Regions from separate parts of the Marinobacter nanhaiticus D15-8W genome, predicted to be linked through region 1. Evidence: predicted binding sites of a transcription regulator. Region 1 holds the regulator's gene; each other region holds the start of a gene.

Region 1 (5,655 bases):
GGAGATAGCCCGGGCATTGGCCATGGAGCCGGCCTTTATCCTGCTGGATGAACCCTTCGCCGGGGTGGATCCGATTTCTGTCAGCGACATCAAGCAGATCATTCGCCATTTGCGGGACAAAGGCATCGGCGTCCTGATTACAGATCATAACGTGCGTGAGACCCTCGATATCTGCGAAAATGCCTATATCGTCAGTGGCGGGCACATCATTGCCTCCGGACATGCGGACGATATCCTGGCCAACCAGCAGGTGAAGGAAGTCTACCTGGGGAACGAATTTCGCTTATAAGATTCGTTTTGGGATTACTGGTAACACCGACTGGATTGATGCAAACAGCGATATTGAAAAAGAACGTAGCGCTGAAAAGCCCAGTATTTGAAAACGCAGTCCTTGAAAAATCAGCCTCTGACAAAGAAGTTCTGATGAAAGAGGGGCTGAAAAGAAAAAAGCGCTCACAGGTCGAGTTGCGAATTGACGGCGCCGCGAATTGCCTGATCCTGCAAACAGCCGGACTGGCGCATATTCCTGTGAAAACGCTACACTCAAAGCATGGTCGCCCGGGCACGGGCTCAAACACCGGCGGCCATAACGTTGTCATCTGCACACCCATGGCAGTAAACTTCGGCAAAGAATTTGCTTGTAGAACCGGGTCGCTACTTTGCAGCAACCATATCAATGCCCTATGCAATGCCTAATAATTGAGGGCGCGGCTTGGTTCGGCAAAAAATTAACCGCCGATAGCGCGGAGCCTCTGAAAAGCTCCAAAGGGTGACGGGACTAATTCAATGGTAATGAAAGCTTCGCTCCAGCTTAAGCTGGGTCAGCAGCTCACCATGACACCACAATTGCAGCAGGCCATTCGCCTCCTGCAGCTGTCGACGCTGGATCTACAACAGGAGATCCAGCAGGCTCTTGAATCCAACCCCATGCTCGAGAACTCCGAGGAAGAAGAAGGCTCGGACAACTCGACTGATTCCGAGAGCAACGCCGACGGCACCGAAGTAAAGGATCAGGACGACACCCGTTCGCAACAGGAAGACGGTAACTGGGACGAATCCGGCGACGATCAGGACTGGTCAGCCGACAATGAGCAGGACATCCCGGACGATCTGCCGGTCGATACCGCCTGGGACGATATCTACCAGTCTGCACCAGCGTCAGCGTCCCGCGGTGACGACGAAGACGACACTGACTTCGAGTCGCGTAATTCCCCGACGGAAACCCTGCAGGACCACCTACTCTGGCAATTGAACCTGACACCCATGAGCGATCGCGATCGGGCAATTGCGCATGCATTGCTGGATTCCGTCGATACGCGCGGTTATCTGGTCACCAGTCTTGAGGACATCCACACCGGCCTGCTGGACGAGACCGACGAGGACCCGCTGGAAATGGACGAGGTTGAAGCGGTGCTACGCCGACTGCAGCACTTCGACCCGCCCGGCGTTTTTGCCCGGGACCTGCAGGAATGCCTGCTGATCCAGCTCAACCAGTTCCCAGCAGAAACGCCCTGGCTGCCCCAGGCCCGCCTGGTAGTAAGTCATTACATCAACTTGCTGGGCAACCGCGATTACGCCCAACTCCTGCGTCGCAGCCGGTTGACCGAAGAACAGCTGAAGGCGGTTCTGGCGCTGATTCAGACCCTGGATCCGCGTCCGGGCGACATCCTCGACCAAGCCGAGCCCGACTATGTGGTCCCGGACGTGGTCGTCAGCAAATCCAAGGGGCGTTGGCGCGTCGAACTGAATCCGGAAATTGCGCCCCGTATTCGGGTTAACGCCGGCTATGCGGCGCTGATCCGCCGGGCAGACAACAGTGCAGAGAACACCTACCTGCGCGACCAGCTTCAGGAAGCCAAGTGGTTCATCAAGAGTCTGCAGAGCCGCAACGAAACCCTGCTAAAGGTAGCGACCCGTATCGTCGAGCATCAGCAGGGCTTCCTGGATCACGGCGAGGAAGCAATGAAGCCGCTGATCCTGTCGGATATAGCCCAGGCGGTGAGCATGCACGAATCGACGATATCCCGGGTAACGACCCAGAAGTACATGCACACACCACGGGGCATTTTCGAGCTCAAATATTTCTTCTCGAGTCATGTCAGTACCAACGAAGGCGGGGAGTGTTCGTCCACTGCAATCCGTGCCATGATCAAGAAACTGGTAGCGGCAGAAACACCAAAGAAGCCGCTTAGCGACAGCAAGATTGCCGCTTTGCTCGGCGATCAGGGCATCAACGTCGCCCGAAGGACGGTAGCGAAGTATCGCGAAGCGATGCACATTCCACCGTCCAACGAACGCAAACGACTGGTATGAGGGACTGCTGCTCCAATGAGTGAGCGGCTGCGAGGGCATTATTTCTGGCGTCCGCCGTCCGCGACGGGCTCAACACCGGAGACCTTCCGGGCCTCCGGGCATGTCGACAAGTAGGAGAAGCCTATGCAACTCAATATGTCAGGTCACCATGTCGAATTGACTCCCTCCCTGAAGGACTATGTGTCAGAAAAGTTCGAGAAACTCGAACGCCATTTCGACCATATCAGTAACTGTCAGGTGACCCTGTCCGTGGTGAAGCTCCGCCATACCGCCGAAGCCACCCTCCACGTCGTCGGCGGCGAGGTTCACGCAAAGGCTCAAGACGAAGATATGTATGCAGCGATTGATTCGCTTGTAGACAAGCTTGATCGGCAGATCCTGAAGCACAAGGAGAAGACGGTCGATCGAATGCACGGCGCGGCCAGTCGCTAGCCGTTTCATCAAGGAAAAGCATTCCATCCATGACGGAAACACCTTTAACCATCCAGTCCATCCTGGTACCCGAGCTCACCCTTTGCGGTGTCTCGGGCACCAGCAAGAAGCGCATCCTGGAGCTGATCGCCGAGCACATTGCTCGGCGCTACCCAGAGCTCGAGGAAACCCAGATCTTCAACAACCTGGTTTCCCGCGAGCGCTTGGGCAGCACCGGTATTGGCCAAGGCATCGCTATCCCTCACTGTCGCCTCGAAGGCTGCACCCAGGTCATTGGCGCCCTGTTGACGCTTGAGGAAGGCGTTGCCTTCGACGCTATCGACAACCAACCGGTTGATCTGCTCTTCGTGCTGATCGTACCCAAGGAGGCGACGAGCGAGCACCTTGAGCTGCTCAGTCAGCTGGCCGAGAAATTCAATGAACGCGCTTTCTGCGAGCGATTGCGTCGGTGCGAGAACGCGACCCAGCTCTATGAGGCCATGACGCAGTCGGACTAAACGGTAAAACAGGCGGCGGTCGCGACGCCGGATCCGGACAGGGCATTAAGGCTCACCATGAAACTGATCATCGTTAGCGGTCGCTCAGGCTCCGGAAAGAGCACGGCCCTCCACGTGCTGGAAGACCTGGGTTTCTACTGCATCGACAACCTGCCCATTGGCCTGCTGTTCCCGCTAACCGAGGAAGCCAGCCAGGCCTCGCCACGCAAGTTGCGCAATATTGCGGTGAGCATCGATGCCCGCAACCTGGCAGGCGAGATTGCCAACTTCGAATCCATGCACGAACGTCTGCAGAACGCCAAGCTCAAGGTTGAGATCATCTTCCTCGACGCGACTGACCAGGCGTTGTTACAACGTTTCCATGCAACCCGACGTAAACACCCGCTGAGCGATGATCGTACGTCGCTACGTGAAGCGATCACCGGCGAGAAACGTTTATTGGAGCCCCTGGCCCGCCTCGCCGACCTCTACATCGACACCACCGAACTCTCGATGTACGAGCTGCGAGACATGGTCAAGCAGCGGATTGTCGGCCGAAGGGAACAGGAACTGGCGCTGCTGTTCCAATCCTTCGGCTTCAAGCACGGCGTGCCAGTAGATTCGGATTATGTATTCGATGTGCGCTGCCTCCCCAACCCCTACTGGGACCCCAACCTGCGCAGGTTCACCGGCGTGGATCCCGAGGTCAAGGCATTCCTTGAGCAGCAGCCGGCGACACAGCATATGCTGGATGATATCAAGCGCTTCCTCGAATCCTGGCTACCCGCTTTCCGCGAAAGCAACCGCAGCTACATGACCATCTCGATCGGCTGCACCGGCGGCCAGCATCGCTCGGTCTATATGTGCGAACAGCTCGGCAGTTACTTCGAAAGTCACTACAGCAATGTCCAGGTTCGTCACACCGAGCTTCCTCACCTGCAAACCAAGCCCGCTCAGGACGCCACATGATCCGTGAGCCCATCACTATCATCAACAAACTCGGCCTCCACGCCAGGGCAGCGGCCAAGCTGGTCAGCACCGCATCGGAATTCGAAAGTCGCGTACTGGTTGCGAAAGAAGGCCGCGAAGTGGATGGCAAGAGCATCATGTCCGTCATGATGCTGGCCGCAAGTTGCGGAACCCAGATCGAACTGGTAATTGATGGGTCGGATGAGAACCAGGCCAGGGATGCGCTCGTAAACCTGATCAACGACTATTTTGGCGAAGGCGGGTGACAGGCCAGGGAGCCCAGCGGCTGTCGGTGGAATTCACCTACACTGATTTCTCACGTCTGCAACGTAAGTCCGCTATAATAAATCAGTTTCTTGAGCGGTAACCCCCGGGGAGCCAGTTATTTGCTCCCATCCCCACCGCCGTTATCCCGATTTCGTGGGTGATTCATGTCCGATGCACTCGAAAACAGCCAGGCCCGGCAGCGCCTCCGTACGCTTGGAGAAGCGCTGGATAGCGGCGCCCTGCAGCAGGTCGCCAGGATTCTCAATGGCGGCCTGAGTCCGAGTGATATCGCCCATCTTTTAGAATCGTCTCCGCCACGCCAGCGCGCCCTGCTGTGGAACCTGGTGGACAAGAGTCTGGAGGGGGAAGTCCTCCAGTACCTGAGCGACGATATCCGAAGCTACTTCCTGAGCAAGCTGAACGCCCAGGAACTGGCTACCATCATCGAGGACTTCGAATCGGATGACCTGGCCGACCTGCTGCAGCAGCTGCCGGACACCGTCATCCAGGAAGTCCTCGACACCATGGACGATCAGGACCGACAGCGGGTAGAGGAAGTACTCTCTTACCCGGAAGACACCGCCGGCGGCCTGATGAACACCGACACCATCACGGTACGTCCGGACCTCAGCATCGACGTTGTCCTGCGTTACCTACGCCGTCATCGGTCGCTACCGCCGATGACCGACAGTCTGATCGTGGTCAACCGCCGCGATGAATACATCGGTGTCATGCCCATCACCAAGATGCTGGTATCCAGTCCCAGTGCAACGGTACGGGAGGTGATGGATACCGATATCGAGCCCATTCCCGTTACCATGTCAGATACCCAGGTTGCCACGCTGTTCGAACGCTACGATCTGATTTCCGCTCCGGTGGTGAGCGAGAAAGGCAAACTACTGGGGCGTATTACAATCGATGACGTGGTCGACGTTATCCGCGAAGACGCCGACCACTCGCTGATGAGTATGGCGGGTCTGGACGAAGACGAAGATACCTTCGCGCCGGTTATGAAAACCACCAAGCGCCGCGCCATCTGGCTGGGCATCAACCTGATTACCGCATTCATCGCCTCATCAGTGATTGGCCTGTTCGAAGGCACCATTTCCAAGGTGGTCGCGCTGGCGGTACTGATGCCTATCGTCGCCAGCATGGGTGGTATCGCCGGCAGCCAGACCCTGACCCTGGTGATCCGGGG
Region 2 (5,655 bases), 1.4 Mb from region 1:
GGGGCTCCGACAGGTCCACATGATGGCGAATCAGCGTGTTCAGGCCGACAACGGCAATGGAGCCGAACAGCAGGCATAGGATGCCACCCATGACCGGCACCGGGATGGTCTGCAAGGCAGCGCCGAATTTCCCGATAAAGGCGAGGGCAATGGCCACGACCGCGGCCCAGATCATGATGCGCGGGTTGAAGTTGCGGGTCAGCATGACCGCGCCGGTCACTTCCGAATAAGTGGTGTTGGGCGGGCCGCCGAGCAACGCAGCAGCACTGGTGGCGACGCCATCCCCCAGCAGGGTGCGGTGCAAACCGGGCTTCTTGAGATAGTCCTTGCGCGTCACGGTGCCGATCGCCAGGATATCGCCGATGTGCTCCACGGCCGGGGCAATGGCGACGGGAATCATGAACAGGATCGCGCCCCAGCCGAATTCCGGCGCGACGAAGTTGGGCAGACCCAGCCATACGGCTTCACGGATCGGTGTGAGGTCGACAATGCCGACAACGGCCGACAGCACGTAGCCGACCAGCACGCCGAACATGATCGGAATGAGCCGGAAGATCCCTGTGGTGAACACCGAAAAGATGATGGTGGTCGCAAGTGAAGCCATGGCGATCCATATGGCGGTCGTGTAGGGCACCAGCTGGGCGCTGCCATCACCGGCTTTACCCATGGCCATATTGACCGCAACCGGCGCCAGGCTCAGGCCAATCACCATAATGACGGGCCCGATGACCACCGGTGGTAGCAATCGATTAAGGAAGCCGGTGCCGCGCCATTTCACCAGCCCGCTGAGAATCATGTAGAGGACGCCGGCGGCGACGAGGCCACCCAGGGTCTGTTCAAGTCCGAATTTGGCCTTGGCGGCGATGATCGGAGCGATGAACGCGAAGGATGAGGCCAGGAATATAGGGATCTGGCCTCCGGTGATGATCTGGAACAGCAATGTGCCGATACCCGCCGTGAACAGGGCCACGTTGGGATCCATCCCCGTAATCAGGGGCATGAGCACCAGGGCGCCGAAGGCGACCAGCAACATCTGGGCGCCGGCCAGGGCCTGGCGCCATACCGGTTCGTTCGGGGTGCTTTGCATATTCAGTGATCCTTTTGCTTGGTGCCGAAAATCTTGTCGCCGGCATCACCGAGGCCGGGCAGGATGTAACCTTTCTCGTTGAGTCGCTCATCGATCGAGGCTGTGTAGATAGAGACGTCCGGGTGTGCTTCCTGGACTTTCTGGATACCTTCCGGTGCGGCCACCAGCACCAGGGCACGGATTTCGGTGCTACCTGCTTTTTTGAGCAAGTCGATGGTGGAAATGAGCGAGCCGCCTGTCGCGAGCATCGGGTCGACGATCATGGCCAGGCGCTGGTCGAGTTCGCCCACCAGTTTTTCCAGGTAGGTGCTGGCTTCCAGGGTTTCTTCGTTCCGTACCTGGCCAACCACGCTCACCCGTGCACCGGGGATCAGGGTCAATACCCCTTCCAGCATCCCCATGCCCGCACGCAGGATGGGTACGATGGTGACCTTCTTGCCACTTAGGCGTTCCACTTCAACCGGCCCGGCCCAGCCTTCTATGGTGTGTTTTTCCAGAACAAAATCCTGGGTGGCTTCATAGGTCAGCAGGGCGGCGACTTCCTGGGCCAGTTCACGAAAATTCTTGGTACTGATATCGGAACGGCGCATCAGGCCGAGTTTATGGCGGATCAGGGGGTGCTTCACCTCATGGACGGGCATGGCTCACCTATATCGTCAGGTTGTTCGATCGTAAGGTTATCCGGTCGTCGGATTATTCGGGGTTGGAGGGCTCGACGTGGTCCAGTCCTGAGGCGAGCGCCACAGGTCTTTACGGGGCCTCCAAAATGCCGACAAGGATACCTTACTTGAGGCGTCCAGTCAGTCAGGGATACCCCGGCAACGCCCTGTTTTTGCAGATTTCACATCATTGGTATGGTTATTGCGCTATCCCACCCAGATACCGTCGTGCCGTCAAAAAAACGACATCACGGCACCAGAGTTAACACGCTCACGTGGAGATCTTCGGGTAGTGGATAGAGCGCTGGTCCTCAACAACGTCAAATCCCTGACAAACGGCAACCTGGGTATTCCGGTCCTGCTGATGGCCTTGCTGGGCATGATGATACTGCCCATGCCGGTCTTCCTGCTGGACGTGTTGTTTACCTTCAACATCACGCTGTCTATCGTCATCCTGCTGGTGTGTGTGTATGCCATGCGGCCGATGGAGTTTGCCGCGTTCCCCACGGTTTTGCTGGTGGCGACGCTGTTGCGCCTTGCCTTGAACGTGGCATCGACCCGGATTGTCCTGCTCAACGGTCACGAAGGCGGTGCCGCCGCCGGTAAGGTGATCGAATCGTTCGGTGAGGTGCTGATCGGCGGTAACTACGCCGTGGGTCTGGTGGTGTTTGCCATCCTGATGATCATCAACTTCATGGTTGTGACCAAAGGTGCCGGCCGTGTTTCCGAAGTCAGCGCCCGCTTTACCCTCGACGCCATGCCAGGCAAGCAGATGGCCATCGATGCCGACCTGAACGCCGGGCTGATCAACCAGGACGAGGCCAAGGCGCGCCGTTCCGAGATTGCCCAGGAGGCGGACTTCTACGGCTCCATGGACGGTGCCAGTAAATTCGTGAAGGGCGACGCGATCGCCGGTCTGCTGATTCTCTTTATCAACATTATCGGTGGTGTGGTCATCGGTATGCTCCAGCACCAGCTGGCCTTCGGCGATGCCATGCGCAGCTATGCGCTGCTGACCATCGGTGACGGCCTGGTGGCGCAGATTCCGTCGCTGCTGCTCTCCACCTCCGCTGCGATCATGGTCACCCGTGTCACCACCAGCCAGGACATGGGGCAGCAGATCCTGTCCCAGATGTTTACCGCGCCGCGTGCGTTGGGCATTGCCGCCGCCATCCTGATCATTCTTGGCCTTATCCCCGGTATGCCGCATGTGGCCTTCCTGGGACTGGGTTCAATTGCCGGCGGTCTGGCGTACTACATCTGGAAGCGTCAGCAGCAAGTGGAAGAGGACGAGAGCGTGTTCCCGGCACGGGGCAGTGGAGCGCCTCGCTCGGCACCGGCAGCGGGTCCGCAGCCGGGTGGCGACACTGGCGGCAAGGCCTTGCCGGGACCGACCGAATCGAAGGAATTGGGCTGGGACGATGTAGCCACGGTGGATATCGTCGGCCTGGAAGTGGGTTACCGCCTGATCCCGCTGGTGGATCGTTCCCAGGGCGGACAGTTGCTGACCCGGATCAAGGGCGTGCGTAAGAAGCTGTCCCAGGATCTCGGCTTTCTCATGCCGTCGGTCCACATCCGCGACAACCTGGACCTGATGCCCAACGTCTATCGCATCACCCTGATGGGCGTGACGATCGCCGAGGCGGAGATCCATCCGGATCGTGAACTGGCCATCGACCCGGGTCAGGTTTTTGGCAAGGTCGAAGGGATCGACGGCAAGGATCCGGCGTTCGGTCTGGAGGCCGTCTGGATCGAGCCGGAAAAGAAGGATCAGGCACAAACCCTGGGCTACACGGTTGTCGACTCCAGCACGGTGGTCGCGACCCATCTCAACCAGATCCTGCAGAAACATGCTCATGAGCTGATCGGCCACGAGGAAGTGCAGAAGTGGCTGGAGCAACTGGAAAAGATGTCCCCCAAGCTGGCGGAGGAGCTGGTGCCGAATACCATTTCCATCAGCCTGTTGCTGAAGGTGCTCCAGAGCCTGCTGAAAGAGGAAGTGCCGGTCCGCGATATGCGTTCCATCGCCGAGGCCATCGTCAACGTCCAGCCCAAGACCCAGGATGCCCGCGCACTGACGACGGCAGCCCGTCAGGCCCTGCGCCGGATGATTGTCCAGAGCATCTGTGGCAACGAAGCCGAGATCCCGGTGATTACCCTGGATCCGGAGTTGGAACAGATGTTGCTAAAGTCCATGCAGCAGAGTCAACAATCCGGCGGTCAGGACGATATCGGCCTGGTGCTGGAGCCGAACATGGTGGAAAGGCTCCAGCGATCCCTGCAGGACGCGGCCCAGCGTCAGGAGATGATGGGCAAGCCGGCGATCCTGTTGGTTTCCGGACCGCTGCGCCACGTCATGGCCCGATTCGTCAGCTATGGGGTGGAACGCCTGCATGTCCTGGCCTACCAGGAAGTGCCGGATAACAAACAGATTACGATTGTAGCGTCGGTCGGTCAGCAATAGGCCGCCGACAGCAGCAACAGGTCCCGATCGAGTCGGCGCCAGTGGAGGTAAGTCATCATGAAGGTAAAACGGTTCTTTGCACCGACCATGTCGCAAGCGCTAAAGATGGTTCGGCTCGAGATGGGCGATGACGCGGTCATCCTGTCCAATCGTCGCGTTGATGACGGTGTCGAAATCGTGACGGCCCTCGACTACGACGAGAATATGGCGCGCCAGCGTTTGGGCAATGCGGCGGTTGAGGCGACCAACGGCGCACGCCTGGCTGAGATGCAGGCTGACCAGCACCGTCGCCTGGAGGAAGAGCTCGGTCGTTCCCGTCAGCGTATTCGTGAGATTCGCGAGCGTCGTTCACCTCAGCCGGCGCCTGAACCCAAGGTGGCGACCGTTGCGGCGGCACCGAGCCAGGACCCGACCCACGCCGCGTTGGAAGCCATGCGTGCCGAGATCCACTCCCTGCGGGATATGGTTAATGGCCGCCAGGGCGATGCTGCGCCTGTTGTGAAGACCTCTGCACCGGAAGTAGACGCAAGCCATCAGCGACTGACGGAACGCCTGGAAGAATTCGGTCTGTCCAGTCAGCTGGCGGGGACCCTGGCCCGAAGTTCCGGCTCGGGTCGTCTCGAAGAAGGCTGGAAAAAGTCACTGCGAACCCTGGCAGCCGGTGTGCGTACCCAGGACCAGGAAATCGTGGAGCAGGGTGGTATCGTAGCCTTGGTGGGTCCGACAGGCTCCGGTAAGACCACAACCATCGGTAAGATGGCCGCGCGTTATGTGTTGCGCCACGGCGCAGATTCCCTGGCGCTGGTGACCACCGACCGCTACCGTGTCGCTGCCCATGAACAACTGTTCGTGTTTGGCCGTATCCTTAACGTGCCGGTACGCGTCGTTGACGAAAGCCACACCCTGGACCAGATCCTTGACGATCTCTCGGACAAGCGTTTGGTTCTGGTCGATACTGCCGGCCTGACCCATTCAGACCGCGGGCACCAGGAGCAGCTTGAGGAACTGGCGTCCAGCTATCATCCGATCAAGCCGTACCTGGTGCTGGCGGCAACCAGCCAGCCGCGCATTATGAAATCCACATGGCATTGCTATAAGATGGCCAAGCCTGCCGGGTGTATCATGACTAAGCTGGATGAGGCATTGACCCTCGGCGAAGTCCTGGGATTTGCCATGGAAACGGGGCTTCGGGTGGCCTACTACACGGATGGCCAGCGCATCCCTGAAGATATTCACCCGGCGCAGTCAGTGCCCCTGGTGCGACTGGGCGTAGAGCGGCTGCGTGAGGCTCGGGAGACGGCTATGGTTGCAGCAGGAGCCTGAATCAGGGAATCTTCGACAGTGTCGTATCGAGACCTTGAAAGGCTGGCTCATGGCCGGCAGTCAACAATCAACAATATCGTCGCGAGAGACCGTATCCGGCATGAGTAAACCACACCCGGTTC
Region 3 (5,655 bases), 1.2 Mb from region 1:
TCAGGGCGCGGCCGGATTCACTGATCAGGTCGGGATGGGGGATCCCGGCGCGATCGCACTCGGCCTGCAGGGTATGGATGACGTTGTAGGCGTACTCGCCGACGCTGTAGTTAATCGAGCAACTACTGCGTGAACGGGTTCCCTCGTAGTCGACGCCCAGGCCGCCGCCGATGTCCACGGTGTCGATCGGTGCACCCAGGTAATAGAGCTCGCTGTAGAAACGGGCGCATTCCTTCAGGCCGGTCTGGATATCGCGGATGTTGGCGATTTGCGAACCCAAGTGGAAGTGAAGCAGTTGCAGCGAGTCCAGCGCGTCCGCCGCCTTGAGCTTGTTGACGACGTCAAGGACCTGGCTGGCCGAAAGCCCGAACTTGGATTTCTCGCCGCCTGTATTTTGCCAGTTGCCCTTGCCGATAGTGGCCAGGCGAGCGCGCACACCGATCAACGGTTTGACGTTCAGCTTTCGGGCTTCCTCAAGGATTTCCGGCAATTCGGACTGCTTCTCCACGACGATGAAGACTTTGTGTCCGAGCTTCTGGCCGATCAGGGCCAGGCGAATGTATTCGCGATCCTTATAACCATTGCAGACGATGACCGAACCGGGCTTGCGGGATAGCGCCAGCACCACCATGAGTTCCGGTTTACTGCCTGCTTCCAGGCCAATCTGGCCTGCGCTGGCAGCGGGCTCGGCTCGGGTGATCTCTTCCACCACATGCCGCTGCTGGTTGACCTTGATGGGATAGACCGCCGTATAGCGGCCTTGGTAGCCATGGTCCTGCGCGGTTTTGTTGAAGGCGTTACAGAGATTATTGACGCGGTCGTGGAGGATGTCGCTGAACCGCACCAATACCGGCAACTGGACGTTCTGTTCCAGCAGTTCCCGGGTCAGGTCGGGCAGGTTTATCGGGGCGCCGCTATGGCCGCGATCCGGGCGGATCAGCACATCGCCGGCATCGTCGATGTCGATGTAGCCATCGCCCCAATGGGCAATGTTGTAGACCTGGTGAGCTTGTGCGCCGGATGAATCAGTCATAGCGGGTCGGGTACCGGGGTTCCGTGGATTGGCCGCCATTGTAAATAAAGCGGCGGGAGCACTGGAAGCTTTCACTAGCTTACAGGGAAACTAGGGAGCCCCTGAATAACTCCGGATCGCCTCTGCGCGCTCTGAAGGCAGTAGCCACAAGGCGTGGCTCGCCGGGAATGGCCGTAGCCCTAGCCAAGAGCCATAACGCCGCGGATGCTTCCTTCACCGGGCCACCAGAGCGATCTACATGCTGCGTTGCGGTGTTTTTGAAAGGCAACCAGCCTTCCTGCAAACCGCGCCTTACCTATGAACCGCTCTGAAGGCCAGAGATGATCCGGAGTTATTCAGAGGCTCCCTAGGCTTCCGCATGCAACAATGTCACCCTACAATGCCGCCATTAAAGAAGGCCATCTTCGCTGGCCGACCAACGACTTTCCGATAGAAGGGCATGAGGAGCATCGCGATGTCAGCACTCAACGAAGGATGGTTCACGGAAGTTTTCCAGGACCAGGGCACGGCCTTTTCCCTCAAGGTCAAGAAGAAACTGCATGAAGAGCAGACCGAATACCAGAAGCTGGAAATCTATGAAACGGAAACCTTCGGCAACCTGATGGTGCTCGACGGCTGTGTGATGCTCACTGGTCGCGACAATTTCCTCTATCACGAGATGATGACACATCCCGCCCTGTTCACTCACAGATCACCGCGCAAGGTCGTGGTGGTTGGCGGCGGTGACTGCGGCACCCTGCGGGAGGTACTCAAGCACCCCGACATCGAAGAAGCCTGGCAGGTGGAGATCGACGAGCGGGTCACCCGCATGTCCGAGAAATACTTTCCAGAGCTCTGTGAGTCCAACGAGGATCCTCGCGCCAACTTCTTCTTCGGCGACGGCATCCAATGGATCCGCGATGCCGATCCAGACAGTATCGACCTGATCATCATCGACAGCACCGATCCAGTGGGGCCGGCCGAAGGGCTGTTTGCGCTCGATTTCTACCGTGACTGCATGCTGGCCCTTCGCGAGGGCGGCATCATCGTACAGCAGAGCGAGTCACCCCTGCTGCATGCGGAGACCATCATCAAGGACATCCATACCGACATGAAGAAAGCCGGTCTGGACCACGTAGTGACCCTGCCGTTCCCGCAACCGGTCTATCCGACAGGCTGGTGGAGCTGCACCATGGCCAGCAAGGAGAATCCGCTGCACTATTTTCGTGAAGAGGACGCAGCGGAGCGACCGTTTGTTACCCGTTACTACAACGAAGCGATCCATAATGCAGCACTGGCCCAGCCGCAGTTCATGCGTGATATCTTCGAAGACTGAATCAGTTCGCCGATCTTGAACGCCAGGCCATAAAAAAGGCGCTCCGTGGGGCGCCTTTTGTTTTCCGGTGTGAGCCGCTTACTGCTTGCCGCTCACGAACTCCGGATAGGCTTCCATACCGCACTCGGACAGGTCCACGCCCTCGTATTCGTCTTCCTCGGAAACCCGCAGGCCCATGACCGCCTTGAGGATACCCCAGACGATCAGGCTGACCACGAAGACCCAGACGAAGATGGTGATGGCGCCAATGATCTGGCCCGTCAGGCTGACGTCGCCGTTGGTGGCCGGTACCAGCAGCAGGCCCAGCAGACCACAGGTACCGTGGACGGAGATCGCGCCGACCGGATCGTCGATGCGCAGCTTGTCCAGGGTCACGATGCTGAAGACCACCAGGATACCACCCAGGGCACCGAACAGGGTGGCTGTCAGCGCGCTCGGGGTAGACGGCTCGGCGGTGATGACAACCAGGCCGGCCAGTGCGCCGTTCAGCAGCATGGTGAGGTCAGCCTTGCCGAACATCAGGCGAGCGGTGATCAGCGCGGCTACAGCGCCGCCCGCCGCTGCCGTATTGGTGTTCAGGAAGACCATGGCAACAGCGTGAGCGTTGGAGATATCACCCAGCTTCAGTACGGAACCGCCGTTGAAGCCGAACCAGCCCATCCAAAGGATGAAGGTACCTAGTGTCGCCAGCGGCAGATTGGCACCCGGGAACGCGCGGATCTCACCGTTCGCGCCGTATTTGCCTTTACGTGCGCCCAGCAGGAGCACACCCGCCAGGGCCGCGGCAGCGCCCGCCATGTGTACGATGCCGGAACCGGCGAAGTCGCTGAAGCCCAGGTCGCCCAGGGAGTACATGCCCAGTACGGCTGCGCCGCCCCAGGTCCAGGAGCCTTCCATGGGATAGATGAAGCCGGTCATGAAAATGGCAAAAATCAGGAAGGCCCAGAGCTTCATGCGCTCGGCAACCGCACCGGAAACGATGGACATCGCGGTGGCGACGAATACCACCTGGAAGAAAAAGTCTGAAGCGCCGGAGTAGATGGAGCCGCCTTCGAAGCCGTCCTCACGGCCGGCGAAGTCGCCCAGCACGCCAGCCACGTCGATATCGCCCATGCCGGACAGGAAGATATTGCCGCCATACATAATGGCGTAGCCGCATACCATGTACATGATACAGGCTATCGCATACAGGGCGACGTTCTTGGTCAGGATCTCAGTGGTGTTCTTGGCGCGAACCAGACCGGATTCCAGCATGGCAAAGCCTGCTGCCATCCACATGACTAATGCGCCGCATACAAGGAAATAAAAGGTGTCTATAGCGTACTGCAAATGGAAGATGTTGTTTTCCATGTGAAGCCCTCCGCACAAGGCTCTTCAAGGATGAATAGGATTTTTGCGTTGGCGTTTTTTACAGGACCGGGCGGGCCTTAAACGGCTTCTTCCCCAGTCTCACCCGTCCGGATCCGGATGGCCTGCTCCAGCTCGGTCACGAAGATCTTGCCGTCACCGATCTTGCCGGTGTTGGCCGCCTTGGTGATGGACTCGATGACCTGATCCAGCAGGTTGTCGCCAATGGCAACCTCGACCTTGACCTTGGGCAGGAAGTCGACCACGTATTCCGCGCCACGATAAAGCTCGGTGTGCCCCTTTTGCCGTCCGAAGCCCTTGACTTCAGTGACGGTCACGCCTTGAACGCCTATCTCGGATAATGCCTCGCGGACATCGTCCAGCTTGAAAGGCTTGATGATCGCTGTCACAAGTTTCATTGCTGTCTCCTTGGTAATTCCGTCTCAAACTTTTTCGTATGGGTTAGGGTTTGAGCTCGGGATGCTGCTACCTCGCACACAAGTGTGCGGATTGCGTACGAGGCTTAAAGCATCGTGTGTGCCAACGCAAAAATCTACTAACAAAACAAAATCTTATGATTGGGTGGCCCTGCTTTGGGTCACGTGCGCGCATTACTTTGGTGCGTGCTGTTCCGTCGCGAACCGTATTGGTGCGCCATTTCGGTGCGCACCCGGGCCAGCCTTGCATCACACCGATTATGGTACACTTTTCCCCTCATTCCTTGGGACCCGTGGAGAGACAAATTGAAAACACCGCAGGATATCTTCGCTCAGCTGCAAGGACAGTTCGGCCAATTCGTTCCAGACATGGCCCGTGCCGCTCGGGAGGATTTTGAACAGCATGCCCGCGCAACGGTGCTGTCGGTGCTCAATAAATTGGACCTCGTTACACGGGAGGAGTTCGATGCCCAGCAGGCCGTCCTGCTCCGTACCCGAGAAAAAGTCGAAGCGTTGGAGAAGCAGGTGGCCGCGCTCGAAAAGCGTGTCGGCGACCAGAACAGCTGACGCCAGCAAAACCTGAACAACGCGGGGTGGCAGGACGCCATCCCGCTGATCGTCCCTCAATTAACCATGGAAGGTTGTCATGCTCGCCATAGTCCATACGCGCGCCCGTCTGGGCGTCTCTGCGCCACCGGTTACCGTAGAAATTCACCTGTCCAACGGATTGCCTTCCCTCTCGATCGTCGGCTTACCTGAAACGGCAGTCCGCGAGTCGAAGGACCGGGTTCGCAGTGCGCTGATGAACGCCGGTTTCGAATTTCCCACCCGCCGCATAACGATCAACCTTGCGCCTGCAGATCTTCCCAAGGAAGGCGGGCGTTTCGACCTTCCTATTGCCCTCGGCATTCTCGCGGCGTCCGGGCAAATTCCCTCTGAACGCCTCCAGGGCCTGGAATGTATCGGTGAGCTGGCCCTTGATGGTGCATTGCGTCCGGTACGCGGCGTATTGCCGGCGGTCATGGCTGCGCGGGAAGCGGGCAGGCAGCTACTTATTCCGGCGGAGAACGGCGAAGAAGCCGGATTGGCAGCGGCGGATGACGTCTACGCTGCCGATCACCTGCTGAAAGTGGTTGCCCATCTATGCGACGAAGAGCGCTTGTCGCCGCTGGCACGATGCCCTGAGCCACCCATCGACATGGGATGCCCGGACCTGCGGGACGTGCGCGGCCAGCATGTCCCCAAGCGGGCATTGGAGATCGCGGCAGCCGGATCGCACAATCTCTTGCTCTTCGGCCCGCCAGGTACTGGCAAGAGTATGCTGGCCAGCCGCATGCCGGGCATCCTGCCGCCGTTAACCGACGGTGCTGCGCTGGAGGTGGCCAGTGTGCGGTCGGTGGCAGGTGAAACGGTCGACCCTGGTAGTTGGCGGCGTCCACCCTATCGCGCCCCGCACCATACCGCTTCCGCCGTGGCCCTGGTGGGTGGCGGCAGTTCACCGCGGCCGGGCGAGATCTCCCTGG

Evidence for each region. The regulator sigma-54, encoded in region 1, starts transcription at its own class of promoters, with help from an activator protein. The targets are predictions, from matches to a motif close to ANTGGCATNNANNTTGCTNT.
Region 2: a site for sigma-54 is predicted at 1,936-1,955, ahead of flhA (flagellar biosynthesis protein FlhA). Genes of this name have one in related genera too.
Region 3: a site for sigma-54 is predicted at 4,221-4,240, ahead of glnK (P-II family nitrogen regulator). Genes of this name have one in related genera too.

Annotation. Positions count from the first base shown of each region.
Region 1 is NZ_AP028878.1:1,904,160-1,909,814, reverse strand. It holds gene lptB (LPS export ABC transporter ATP-binding protein) at 1-289, shown strand, start outside; gene RE428_RS08595 (hypothetical protein) at 328-696, shown strand; gene RE428_RS08590 (RNA polymerase factor sigma-54) at 793-2,313, shown strand; gene hpf (ribosome hibernation-promoting factor, HPF/YfiA family) at 2,437-2,745, shown strand; gene ptsN (PTS IIA-like nitrogen regulatory protein PtsN) at 2,775-3,242, shown strand; gene rapZ (RNase adapter RapZ) at 3,300-4,190, shown strand; gene RE428_RS08570 (HPr family phosphocarrier protein) at 4,187-4,456, shown strand; gene mgtE (magnesium transporter) at 4,622-5,655, shown strand, end outside.
Region 2 is NZ_AP028878.1:3,314,797-3,320,451, reverse strand. It holds gene RE428_RS14720 (uracil-xanthine permease family protein) at 1-1,087, opposite strand, end outside; gene upp (uracil phosphoribosyltransferase) at 1,090-1,728, opposite strand; gene flhA (flagellar biosynthesis protein FlhA) at 2,111-4,210, shown strand; gene flhF (flagellar biosynthesis GTPase FlhF) at 4,268-5,533, shown strand; gene RE428_RS14700 (MinD/ParA family protein) at 5,634-5,655, shown strand, end outside.
Region 3 is NZ_AP028878.1:748,553-754,207, forward strand. It holds gene speA (biosynthetic arginine decarboxylase) at 1-1,033, opposite strand, end outside; gene speE (polyamine aminopropyltransferase) at 1,488-2,348, shown strand; gene RE428_RS03305 (ammonium transporter) at 2,427-3,698, opposite strand; gene glnK (P-II family nitrogen regulator) at 3,776-4,114, opposite strand; gene RE428_RS03315 (accessory factor UbiK family protein) at 4,439-4,699, shown strand; gene RE428_RS03320 (YifB family Mg chelatase-like AAA ATPase) at 4,779-5,655, shown strand, end outside.